Regions from separate parts of the Psychrobacter sp. UBA3068 genome, predicted to be linked through region 2. Evidence: predicted binding sites of a transcription regulator. Region 2 holds the regulator's gene; each other region holds the start of a gene.

Region 1 (4,295 bases), on a different contig from region 2:
TGATATCTGGCATGACTGGGGCATCGTCATCAGTACTCGTGTCATCATCTGGCATCATGTCGGTGATACGGTTGCTGCTATCACCCTCTGGCACGGCAAAGCTCATCAAAGGTTTAACCGCATTAGCCGATGGGGTACTTGTCTTAGTGCTCGTTGCCTCTACCGTTGGGGCGGCTTTTGGATTGGTAGGCGGCGTGTTGGTTGGCGTCATGTCAGCCACTTCTGAGACCGAGGCAGTATCCTCTGGTGCGGGCGAAGTAGCTTCTGTCGATGCTAGAGCAGCTGGGTTTTCAGTCACGCTCGGCTCTTCAACATTATGTGACAGCTCAGCTGGTTCGTTAGTCCTCTGTTGCGAGGGTGTGTTTGAGTCATCAGGAGTAACATCTGGCGCAGACGTTACTTTTTTTGATACTAGCGGCTCAGCGATATTGTCTGACTGAACGGGGTCATGAGACTCAGGAGTCGTAGGTTCCAAGACGTCAGCATGCTCTGCTAACCAAGCCTCTGCCAACGTATCAACGGCTGCCGTTGTGCTCTCTAATTCAGCAGAGCTAGACTCGGTCGTAACTTGGCGACGACTGTCACTGTATGACGAGTCATCAACTGATGGCTGAATAGTGTTTGTCTGTGAATTCACAGCTGATTGAGCCGATGCCAGCTCTGCCTCTGGGGTGAGTGTGGACACTGGGGCAGCTTCATTTGGTGATTCAAGGTCGGTATCATTAGAAACTAAAGTATCAGCATCGGCGCGATTCACACCATGAGCGCTATAACTCGTTTGCTCACTTGCTAACAAATCATCGACGGTACTGGCATCATTCCACGCAAAGCTTGGTTCCACTTTACGCACAGGCATCATAGTAGGACTCGATGACGTCGAGGTATTCATGGGGGCGGTAGTACTGTCCGTAGTACCGCTGGCCATCGTATCACGAGCCATAGTGCCACTAGGGGTCACGGCTACTGTGTTTAAATAATCGCTTTTTCCATTACTAGATACAGCGGTTTGATCAGAGGTAGTAGCTTGTGTTGCTGTCGCCATGGACGCCTTCACACTATCAGCAAGCCCAGAGTTTACTAAAAAATCTGACAACGCATTGCTGAACCGACCGCTGTTATCTACTGTTTTAGCATGATCCACTGTCTGTAGCTCAAGTGGTAATTGTTCGTACTCTGACGCCTCTTTTTTTGTATGATCTTTTACTGTACTTTCATCATCGTTCTCGGAAGCGTTATTTTCTGGCGTGGCTAAGGTATTGTCCCTGTCTTTATTTTTTACACCAGCACCGAGCCATGATAGCGCCGTAACCTTGCGATAGATCGTCAGCCAATGAATGTTAAAGGCAAAGGTGGCGGTAATAATGACAAATACTGCCAAGAAAAGCGCACTCCCCCACTGTGATAACAGCTGCGCCAAACGCACTTGTAATTCAAGGCCGATAATACCACCCGCCACACCTTCAAGCTCAGTCGATGCGGGATTGGTAATCTGCTGGATCAAAGACACAAACTGAGCAAATAAAGCACTGGCACTTAATAATAAAAACACATAAGCAACCAAGCGCATGAGCCAAAACGTTGGCTTATTGTCCCACCAAATAAGGATAGACTCATAAACCACAAACGCCAGAATCCACCATGCGCCAAAACCAAAGAAGCTATAGAGCAAATCAGACAACCACGCCCCAGTTTCACCGCCCATATTATTAATCGTCGTCATATCACTACTGATGTGCGACCAGCTAGGATCATTGCCTGTGTACGTCATCAAAATGACAAACAGGTAAACGGCCAGTATCAACCCAAGGAGGGTAAATATTCCCTTTTTTAAATACTCAATAAGCGGTGCTGATATCACGTAAGATCTGCCTTGTTATTAATACTAAATGGTCGCCCATGCATGACTAAGCCTAATCATGCTGACATAAAGTGCTGACATAAATATACCTGGCTAAGTGTTTAAAGGCCATTATCCCTCCTAACAACGATAGATAACCGTCATTTTTTAGGTACGACCACACTTGGCATAACTTCTTATAATAACAAATACATAGGTACAGTGGCGACAGTCTTCTAAAGAAAGCATGCAAGAAAGTAAGCCAATATACGATTTAGACACAAAACACGAGCTACTCGTCAAAACCGCTGACAGGATACTTCTAACAATTTTTCGTAAACCCTATTTCGTAAACCCTATAAAATACCCACTATCTTTTTAGCCATGTTTCAAAATCCTCTTTCAAGACCCACATGCTTTAATTCTAATGATACCTGTGTTTGTTTTAGCAAACTTGCACTTTTTGCCGTATGCCCTTATGTTATTATCACACAGCAATTAGAAAAACCATATTCGTCACAACTTTTGAAGAGTATCTTTTTATTCTACTAATAACTCACATTTTTCATTCTTATTTTTAGCAAGGAACAACTCATGGTATCTGCCACTACAGCTCCACGTCACGAAAAGCTTATTATTTTAGGATCAGGCCCAGCCGGTTACTCCGCTGCCGTCTATGCGGCACGTGCCAATCTCAAGCCTGTCATGATCACAGGTATGGAAGTGGGTGGACAATTAACGACCACCACCGAAGTCGATAACTGGCCAGGCGACGCTCATGATTTAACGGGACCTGCTTTAATGGAGCGTATGAAAGCCCACGCCGAACGCTTCGGTACTGAATTGGTCTATGATCATATCAATGACGTGAATTTGAATGAGCGTCCTTTTCAGCTATCAGGTAACAATGGCGACTACACTTGTGATGCCTTGATTATCTCAACAGGGGCATCTGCTCAATATTTGGGACTAGAATCTGAAACCAAATTTAAAGGTTTGGGCGTATCAGCTTGTGCCACTTGTGATGGTTTCTTTTATAAAGACCAAAAAGTGGCCGTCATTGGTGGTGGTAATACCGCCGTCGAAGAAGCGTTGTACCTCTCTAACATTGCTTCTGAGGTCACACTAGTCCATCGCCGTGACAGCTTGCGTTCTGAAAAAATCCTACAGGACAAGTTATTTGAAAAAGCCAAAAATGGTAATGTCAAAATCGAATGGAACCATCAAGTAAAAGAAGTGGTCGGCGATGACATGGGCGTTAATGGCGTGGTCATCGAGTCTACGCTAGATGGTAGCACCAAAACACTAGAAGCGATGGGCATGTTTGTTGCCATCGGTCATAAGCCCAATACTGATTTGTTCAAAGATCAGCTCGATATGAAAGATGGCTACCTTATCGTCAACAGCGGCTTAAATGGTAATGCCACCCAAACCAGTATGGCAGGGGTATTTGCAGCCGGTGACGTCGCAGATCATGTGTATCGTCAGGCCATTACTTCTGCTGGTACTGGCTGTATGGCAGCGCTTGATGCAGAGAAATATTTGGACGCCATTGGGGAAGCCAATGCGTCTGATCACACGTATGCGTCAACGTTGACTGCTGATCAAGAAGACTAAATGGCTAACTTATCACAGTATAATGATCATCCCATCACACCTGAGGCTCTAAAGAGTCTTGGGCGTTATGACTTTCCTGATCCTACGTCTATCGATCCTGAGGGGCTTGGTATCGTCGCTATGGGTGGGGACTTAGCGCCCGACACCCTGATTTCTGCTTATGCGCAGGGGCTGTTTCCTTGGTTTAATGAAGATGAGCCTATCGCTTGGTGGTGTCCTGAACCAAGATGTGTGATGGTGCCAAGTGACTATCAGCCGAGTAAGTCTCTGCGTAAGCAAGCCAGTCGCGCACGGTGGCAGCTGACCCTAAACCACGCTTTTGCTGAGGTGATCCATGCTTGTAGTTTACCCCGTAGCGACGGACTACCTGAGGGCGAACATACATGGATTCATGAAGAGATGATTGCAGCGTACACTGAGCTGCATTCTCAAGGCTTTGCCCACAGTATCGAGGTTTGGGATGATAAAGGACAGCTGATCGGCGGGCTTTATGGATTAAAAATAGGCAACGTGTATTTTGGCGAATCCATGTTTCACCGCGCCTCTAACGCCTCTAAACTGGCGTTTTGGGGATTGATGCGTTTGTGCGAACAAAGCCATGTAGGGCTCGTTGACTGTCAGCTTCCAAATGACCATCTTATGAGCTTAGGCGCCATCACCTTACCGCGAGTGGATTTTCTCAATCAACTGGGTACCCTACTGAGTGGTCGCTCAGTAAAATGGCAAAGCGACTCTCACAAACCGTTAGCAGTGTCGCTACTTGATACCGTAGAGCCTTGGCAGCTCAAACAACGTTAAGCGCGACTGCTACTACCTATCACACTCCATTTTGTTATTTATA
Region 2 (4,295 bases):
AAGTGGATAAAATCTCTATAAATGACAGACACATAAAAGCCCAGTAACACGTCGTCATCCACGTAGCACTGAGCTTTTATGTCGTGATTAAAGAGCAAGCTTATTTGCTATTAGTGACCCCTAATAACTGTCCCATTTTTACAAAACTGTTGGCTTGCATCGTCTCTTGCCAGTCAGCTTTTGCCGCTTTTGGTAGCACGACAATAGCAGTGGAACCCAGATAAAAACGCCCAAGCTCGTCGCCCTTTTCAAAGTGCATGTCATGATTCGCTTTTTGTATGTCCTCAGTACGGGCGATCTTGCCTGTCGCCACTGTCTCAATACCAGCGACGATCATAGCGCCAACCATCACAACGGCCGCTTTTCCATACTGGGTATCAAACATACAGACCAGACGCTCATTACGCGCAAACAAGTCGGGCACGTTAGCAGCGGTGGTGGTATTGACAGAAAACAGCGTACCAGGCACATAGCGAGTCTTGGTCAATGTACCTGCAAATGGCATATGGACGCGGTGATAGTTACTGGGTGCTAGATAAACGGTCGCAAAACTGCCATCGGCAAAATAACGACCATCTTCGCTATCGGCAAGCAGTTGCCCAACGTCATAATAGCGCCCTTTTGCTTGAAACACTTTATGGTCGTCAATCTGTCCTAGTTGAGAGATAATACCATCAGCAGGACTGACAATGCCCTCAGCCGTGCTGTCGATAGGGCGCGCATCTTCTTTTAACTCACGCGTAAAAAAATCATTGAAGCTCTCATAAGCGTTGAGACTTTGGCGCTCATACTCATCCAAGCTGACATTGTAGGCTTTGGCAAAGCTACGAATAAAGGTACGTTTGACATAAGGATGACGGCTGGCGGCCAAACGCCCTGCGACTTTACTCAGCTGCTGCTGCGGGACAAGCTGTTGTAAGGTGGTGAACAAATTCATAATAAGGCTACCAAAATAAAGTTTAGTGTAATCATTAATAGGCAAGTGAATGGCTATATTTTATCATGGACAGCCGTGTATTGTATGACCATAATCTGTAAGGAATCAGTAAATGAAAGCACTTATACAACGAGTACACTGTGCGAGTGTCACCGTCGATGAGCATTGTGTGGGTAGCATCGAGCAGGGGATATTGGCGTACATTGGCTTGGGTCCCGATGATACCCTCCAAACCGCACAGCGCATGATTGATAAAATCCTGACGTATCGTATTTTTGAGAATGACGACGATCCTGCCAAATACGGTAAACTGGACAAAAATGTCCAGCAAGTGGGTGGTGGATTGTTATTGGTGTCACAATTTACCTTGATGGCAAAAACAGACAAAGGTCGCCGTCCTGACTTTGGCGGGGCAATGCCACCTCATGCGGCACAGGTCTTATTTGCTCAATTGGTCGAGTACGCAAAGACTCAGCATTCTACCGTTGCTACTGGTCAGTTTGGCGCTGACATGCAAATTGAGAGTATCAATGATGGACCGATAAACTTTTTATTAGATATAAATTAAACCACCGCAGTGCTTTAGAGCATGAGAAATTTAAACGATCACTGTCATTAAGCTGTCACAATTAATCCGTTTAATAGATAGAAGCTGACGAGTATGTATTGTCTTTTCACCTGCTAAACTTTGTCCTCTAACACTGAGATGCCACATGTACAATGAGCAAATTTTGATTGTTGAAGATGAACCTGCCATTCGTGAGATGGTCGTCATGACATTGGAGATGGCTGGATTTGATAGCCTGCAAGCCGCTGATGTGTCCGAGGCGCACCAGCAAGTGGTTGACCACAGGCCTGCGCTGATTTTGTTGGATTGGATGCTACCTGGCGATAAAAGTGGTGTGGATTTTTGTCGCATGCTCAAAAACGATGAGTTGCTCTCTGAGATACCAGTGATCATGCTAACAGCTAAAAGCGAAGAAGACAGCAAAGTGCATGGCCTCGATGCGGGCGCCGATGATTATATGACCAAGCCTTTTTCTACTCGTGAATTGGTCTCTAGAATCAAAGCGGTATTACGTCGTAGTAATGCACTCAGTAGCGACAAGTCTATCGAAATCGGAAAACTAAGCTTAGATCCAAAAAGTCAGCGTGTGACCGCTGCTGGTAGGGTCATTGACGTTGGACCTACTGAGTATCGATTGTTGGCATTTTTTATGAGTCATCCAGAGCGTGCTTATACGCGCACACAGTTGCTGGATCAAGTATGGGGCGGCAATGTTTATATTGAAGACAGAACCATTGATGTCCATATCAAGCGTTTGCGTACATTGCTGCGCCCTCACGATTGCGATACTTTGATACAGACTGTACGCGGTACAGGCTATCGATTTTCTAGCCTTATTGAGCCAAATTAATCTGGTATAAGCCATGTCAATCTAAGGCAATGGATAGTGGTAAGGATGAGAAATGGACAAGATGGCACCCATACAAAATAAGCAAAATACATTAGAGTCGATCTCCCAGCAGAATACAGCGGAGCAACTGCAAAAAATCAGAAGCGCACTACGAGCACTACGAGATGCGGTGATTTTGCTCAATGATGACGATGGTCTAGAGTGGTGGAATCAAGCGGCGCAAGATTTGCTATCGTTGCAGCCCATTGATAAAGGTCAAAGTATTTTTGATTACATTACGGTACCTGAGTTTCGGCAGTACTATAAAAACACCACGCTGCCCAACGACGGTGTGCATCTCGAGTCGTGGCGTGATCCCAGTCGTTATTTAAAGTGTGAGATCACGCCTTTTGGGGATGAGAGGCTGTTGTTTATTTATGATGTGACCCGCTTGCGGCATTTAGAGCAAATGCGTCAAGACTTTGTGGCCAATGTCTCGCATGAGCTGCGCACACCATTGACCGTGATGATGGGTTATCTAGAAAACTTTTCAGATCAGCCAGATATGCCACCGAAGTGGCGGCGCGGTTTTGAGCTGATGACCCAGCAGACTGCGCGTATGAATAGAATTGTAAATGACTTACTGCTGTTGTCTAAGATAGAGATTGAAGAGTCTCACGAGCTCAATTACATAAATATGACCAAGCTGTTGACCAATATCTATGACGATGCGCAGGCTTACAATCAGGCCTACAAACACATCATTCATCTGCATATAGACACTTATGATGGGCTATATGGGTCAGAGATGTATTTGAACAGTGCGTTGTCCAACTTGGTGATTAATGCGATCAAATACACACCGAAAGGCGGCAATATTACCATCAGTTGGACGCGGACGGCGGATGGTTGTCGGTTTGCTGTCGAAGATGATGGCCTTGGTATCGCACCTCAGCACATTGCCCGTTTGACAGAGCGCTTTTATCGTATCGATAAAGGCCGCAGCCGTGCGACAGGCGGTACGGGGTTAGGGTTAGCCATTGTAAAGCACGTCTTGCACCAGCATGAGGCACACTTGCAGATTGACTCAGTAGAAGGGGAGGGTTCGACATTTAGCGCGGTGTTTCCAGCAGCTTGTGTGCGCTCTGCGTCTACAGATTAAGGATACGCGTTCTATTAATAAGCGGTCTTTGAACGTGCTAAACAGTGCGTTGCAAACGCTACTCTTTTTGCAAAAGCGGATAAGGGTTAACCGCGCTACCATTAATATAAATGCCGTAATGCACATGGGGCGGTGTGCCTTTTGCGTTGCCGCTGTCACCCACATAACCGATCACCTCGCCTTGGTTGACCCAGTCATTGGGAGCGATGTCGGCATAGTCTTCTAAATGCGCATAATAGTGCCCTGCACCGCCCGGCCCTACGACCACGACCACACGACCACCTAAATTATTCTCGCCAACTTTGCTGACGATACCTTGGGTTGTCGACTGGATAGGGGTGTGGCGAGGTGCAAAAATATCGATGCCTTCGTGGGAGCGCCCTTGACTACGCGCTGCGCCCCAAGTGTCTGTCAGGTTTTGCTCTGGGAGTGGGCTGGGTAAGCTATTCTCTGTGGGCAGCGCTTGTTGCAATAGACTCAGCTGCTGCCATTTGGCGACCACAAATGACTGGGTTTGCTGGCTAATGCTCGGTAGCAGTTTGTCCAAGACAAATAATAGCGCTAGCAGTAGCGTGGCCTTGATCAGTATGCTTATCACACGACTGAAAAAAGAGGGCTTTGGCTGCGGGGTTTTTCCATCTGCTGGCATGGATATCTCTTATATATATTTTATTGCCTGAATCAACATTATATGGGTGTGGCCGATTAACGTGTGTATAGCATTGTTATTTCAGCATTTTAACCTCATAAATATAACGCTTCTTTTCAAACACAACTTTTAAAATACAATGGCTGTTAT
Region 3 (4,295 bases), on a different contig from region 2:
GCCATACCTTGACGTATTTCTTCAGCGCTGGCCGCACCCACTTGTCCGACAAGTTCAGTATTCACTTCTTTGATCAGATGTTCCGCATCGGTCAAATCGCCCGTTTGCGGCGTTACCTTTTTATTAGCCACCTCTTGATCCAGTCCCGCTGCATACTCGCGCACGTTTTGCGTAATCTTCATCGAGCAGAATTTTGGGCCACACATGGAGCAAAAATGCGCAGACTTATGCGCGTCTTTTGGTAGCGTCTCGTCGTGATATTCGCGTGCGGTGTCTGGATCAAGCGCCAGATTGAACTGATCATCCCAGCGGAACTCAAAGCGCGCTTTGGATAACGCATTATCACGCGCCTGTGCACCGGGATGGCCTTTGGCAAGGTCGGCTGCGTGGGCCGCAATCTTATAAGTGATGATACCGTCTTTGACGTCTTTCTTATTGGGCAGACCCAAATGCTCTTTTGGCGTGACATAACAGAGCATCGCCGTCCCAAACCAGCCAATCATCGCAGCCCCTATGGCACTGGTGATATGGTCATAACCTGGGGCGATATCAGTCGTTAAAGGCCCTAACGTATAAAAAGGCGCATCAGCACACAGCTCAAGCTGCAAATCCATATTTTCTTTGATACGGTTCATCGCGACGTGGCCAGGCCCTTCGATCATCACCTGTACGTCATGCTCCCATGCCACTTTGGTCAATTCGCCAAGTGTCCGTAGCTCGCCAAATTGCGCTTCATCATTGGCGTCTTGCAGGCAGCCGGGACGCAGACCATCACCCAAGCTAAACGCCACGTCATACTGCTTCATGATCTCGCAAATGTCTTCAAAATGTGTGTACAAAAAGCTCTCTTTATGATGCGCAAGACACCACTGTGCCATGATAGAGCCACCGCGTGAGACGATACCTGTTAAGCGTTTGGCAGTGAGCGGCACATAGCGCAGCAGTACGCCGGCATGAATGGTGAAGTAATCCACTCCTTGCTCTGCCTGCTCAATCAAGGTGTCGCGAAATATCTCCCATGTTAAGTCTTCTGCCACGCCATCGACTTTTTCTAATGCTTGATAAATCGGTACGGTACCAATCGGCACTGGCGAGTTACGAATCAACCATTCACGGGTTTCATGAATGTGGTTGCCCGTTGATAAGTCCATAATGGTATCGGCACCCCAACGCGTGGCCCACGTCATTTTTGAGACTTCTTCATCGATAGAAGAGCCAAGCGCTGAGTTGCCAATATTGGCATTGATTTTGACCAAAAAATTGCGTCCGATGATCATCGGTTCGGATTCAGGATGATTGATATTGTTTGGGATGATAGCGCGTCCAGCAGCCACTTCACTGCGTACAAATTCAGGCGTGATGATTTTTGGTGTGTTGGCACCAAAGCTCTCGCCATCATGTTGGCGCATGTCGGTCAGCTCATGCTGCTTTTGTGTCTCGCGAATGGCGATATATTCCATCTCAGGAGTGATGATGCCGCGACGCGCGTAGTGCATTTGCGTGACATTTCCTGACAAGCCGTCGCCCGTTTTAGCGCGACGTGGTTTATCGATATGAGCAAATCTTAGATTGGCCGTACTGATATCGCGAGCACGCGCTTGCCCGTATGAGCTAGACAGCCCGCTTAGCTGTTCGGTATCACCGCGCTCATTTATCCAGTTTTCACGCAGTTTTGGCAGTCCACGCGTGAGGTCGATATCAACATTGGGATCGGTATAGACGCCTGAGGTGTCATACACATAAAACGGTGGGTTATGTTCGCCATCTTTGTCACCCGTGCCGCCCACAGGGGTATCAGCCAAGCTGATTTCACGCATGGGTACTTGGATATCAGGTCTTGAGCCTTCGATATAGACTTTACGGGAGGCGGGTAGGATACGATGCAGGTCGCGGGCATCTTCTTCGAAGCGCGCGTCACTTGCCGCGCGGTGGGCAGGCGTTTTTAGAGCGTCTGCTTTTTTGTCTGATTTGACAGTGGTGGCGTCAGCGGACTCTGACGTAAGCGGTGTGTGATGGGCTGGGTTAGGCGTTTGAGCCTGTCGTGCCATTGCGGTGGTGTCTGAGATAGTCATATGCTGTCCTAGCGTGTTGGTTTTTGAATAAAAGCAACACCGCCAGTAGCTGCGGGGGCAAGTCTCCATCATCTAGACAAGTTTATATTATGAGTACACGCCTGCGACCAAAAAATATCGTCACAGGTGATGGTCATCAAATATTGGACGCAGCTTTATATCCTCTCTCGTATCTGGACATGCGTTACGCATATTAAGACAGTAGTGATGATACAAATGTATTTCTACGCGTCCTTTGTCATAAATAACAAAGTGCTTAAGACTTCCCTGCGTCGGTACTAACCGCATCAGGTTCGGCGGGTGATCTCTCAGCGAATGTATCAAGGCGACTACTTTAAGAAAGCAAGTTTAATAAAGTAGGCCAATGCTACACCGCACCCCGAGTCTGTCAGTGTTGTAAATCCTCTCCATACTAGCAAAATTCTATCCTAACGGCTAATGGTATTTGGTCAGAAATATCAGACTTTATACTGGCAGTTTGATGTTTCTACGACTATGAGCCCTTAGAACCAGTGAGTGACCAGTGAGGGCAAGGATCTACTTGAATAGACAGTAGGTAGGATATCCAAATATTATGTAAAGCGCATGAAAGATTCAAGAGGTTGTCATTAAACTGTCATAAAGATTTGGCAACATAGCTCCCATGTCGCACACAATGCTTTTTTGTACCGTTGTTAAACCTCAGGAGTCCTACATGCGTTATTCGTTATTAGCAGTAGCCGTCAGCTGTACCTTAGCACTGACGGCGTGTAACAAATCGACCGATACGTCAGAGCCAGCTGCTGATAATAGCAGCGCTGTCACAACCACGGAAACCACCACTCAGACTCAGGCAACCCCTGCTGCTGGCACAGGTTTTAAGTCTGCTGAAAATATCGCCATGAATATCACTGGGGCAGGGGCTTCATTCCCGCAGCCTATCTACGCCAAATGGTCTTATGACTACAACGCTGCGACTGGTGGTCAAGTTAACTACCAATCAATCGGTTCTTCTGGTGGTATCAAACAAATTCAATCAAAAACAGTCGATTTTGGGGCGTCTGATGCGCCTTTGACGCCTGAAGAGCTGGATGAAGCGGGTCTGATTCAATTCCCAACGGTCATCGGCGGCGTGGTACCCATTGTCAATATTGATGGTGTTGAGCCAGGCGAGCTGAAATTGGATGGTGAAACTTTAGCCAATATCTATTTGGGTAAAATCAATAACTGGAATGACCCTGCCATCAAAGCACTGAATCCAGATTTGAGCTTACCTGATGCGGCGATTACCACCGTATTCCGCTCAGACGGTTCAGGCACGACTTTTAACTTCACTGACTACCTTGCCAAAGTGTCACCAGACTGGAGCGACACCGTTGGCGTTGATAAGACCGTCAAATGGCCAACCTCTGCTACTGGTGCTGGCGGCAAGGGTAATGAAGGCGTTTCAAGCTACGTCAACCGCATGAAAAACTCGATCGGCTATGTTGAATACGCTTACGCTAAGCAAAACGACATGTCACACACGGCTCTCAAAAACGCAGCTGGCAACTTCGTACAACCCTCTGCAGAAACTTTTGCCGCAGCGGGTGATATCGACTGGTCACAACAAGAAGGCTTTTATAAAGTCATCACCAATTCTGAGACTGAGCAAGCATGGCCAATCGCTGCTGCAACCTTCATCTTGGTGCACAAGCAGCCAGAGAATCCACAGCAAGTCGCTGGTGTATTGAACTTCTTTGATTGGGCCTACACGCAAGGCGATGATGACGCTATGGCGTTAGATTATGTGCCTTTCTCTGATACCGCCGTGGCGTTATTCAAAGAAAAGTGGAACGAGGTGAAGGGCAGTGATGGACAGCCAGTGTATAAGCCTGCGCAGTAATTTCACTATTCTAGATACTGTTTAATAATTGCTCATTTTCCTCTCAAATCACTATTCTTCGGTAGTGGTTTGAGGGGTTTTATCACAGCAAATTTAAAGAACATTTGAAGTTTGTTGTCATAAAACTGAATGAACACACTGGTTTTTTGAATTCACTCTATTCAATGCTGAGACACTTATGAATGACTTAAGGTCCCAACTGGCCAAACAAAAACGTTACGATATGCTGTTTGTCAACGCCACCAAGGCTTTTGCCCTACTGGTGCTTTTATCTTTAGGCGGCATTTTAGTCTCCTTAATCATCGGGGCGTGGCCGAGCATTCAAGAGTTTGGCTTGGGCTTTTATACCAGCAATAACT

Evidence for each region. Region 2 encodes PhoB, which activates phosphate uptake and scavenging genes when phosphate is short. Its sites were predicted from a motif close to TGTCATNAANCTGTCATAA; they were not measured.
Region 1: the regulator PhoB is predicted to act here: its motif matches at 1,910-1,928, upstream of B2P60_RS05185 (DNA translocase FtsK).
Region 3: the regulator PhoB is predicted to act here: its motif matches at 2,676-2,694, upstream of pstS (phosphate ABC transporter substrate-binding protein PstS).

What each region holds. Positions count from the first base shown of each region.
Region 1 is NZ_DFBY01000022.1:1,549-5,843, reverse strand. It holds gene B2P60_RS05185 (DNA translocase FtsK) at 1-1,858, opposite strand, end outside; gene trxB (thioredoxin-disulfide reductase) at 2,432-3,454, shown strand; gene aat (leucyl/phenylalanyl-tRNA--protein transferase) at 3,455-4,252, shown strand.
Region 2 is NZ_DFBY01000002.1:33,080-37,374, reverse strand. It holds gene B2P60_RS00280 (HD domain-containing protein) at 1-2, shown strand, start outside; gene asd (archaetidylserine decarboxylase) at 101-937, opposite strand; gene dtd (D-aminoacyl-tRNA deacylase) at 1,050-1,505, shown strand; gene phoB (phosphate regulon transcriptional regulator PhoB) at 1,651-2,355, shown strand; gene phoR (phosphate regulon sensor histidine kinase PhoR) at 2,408-3,496, shown strand; gene B2P60_RS00255 (M23 family metallopeptidase) at 3,555-4,145, opposite strand.
Region 3 is NZ_DFBY01000044.1:5,338-9,632, forward strand. It holds gene thiC (phosphomethylpyrimidine synthase ThiC) at 1-2,072, opposite strand, end outside; TPP riboswitch at 2,320-2,464, opposite strand; gene pstS (phosphate ABC transporter substrate-binding protein PstS) at 2,767-3,936, shown strand; gene pstC (phosphate ABC transporter permease subunit PstC) at 4,115-4,295, shown strand, end outside.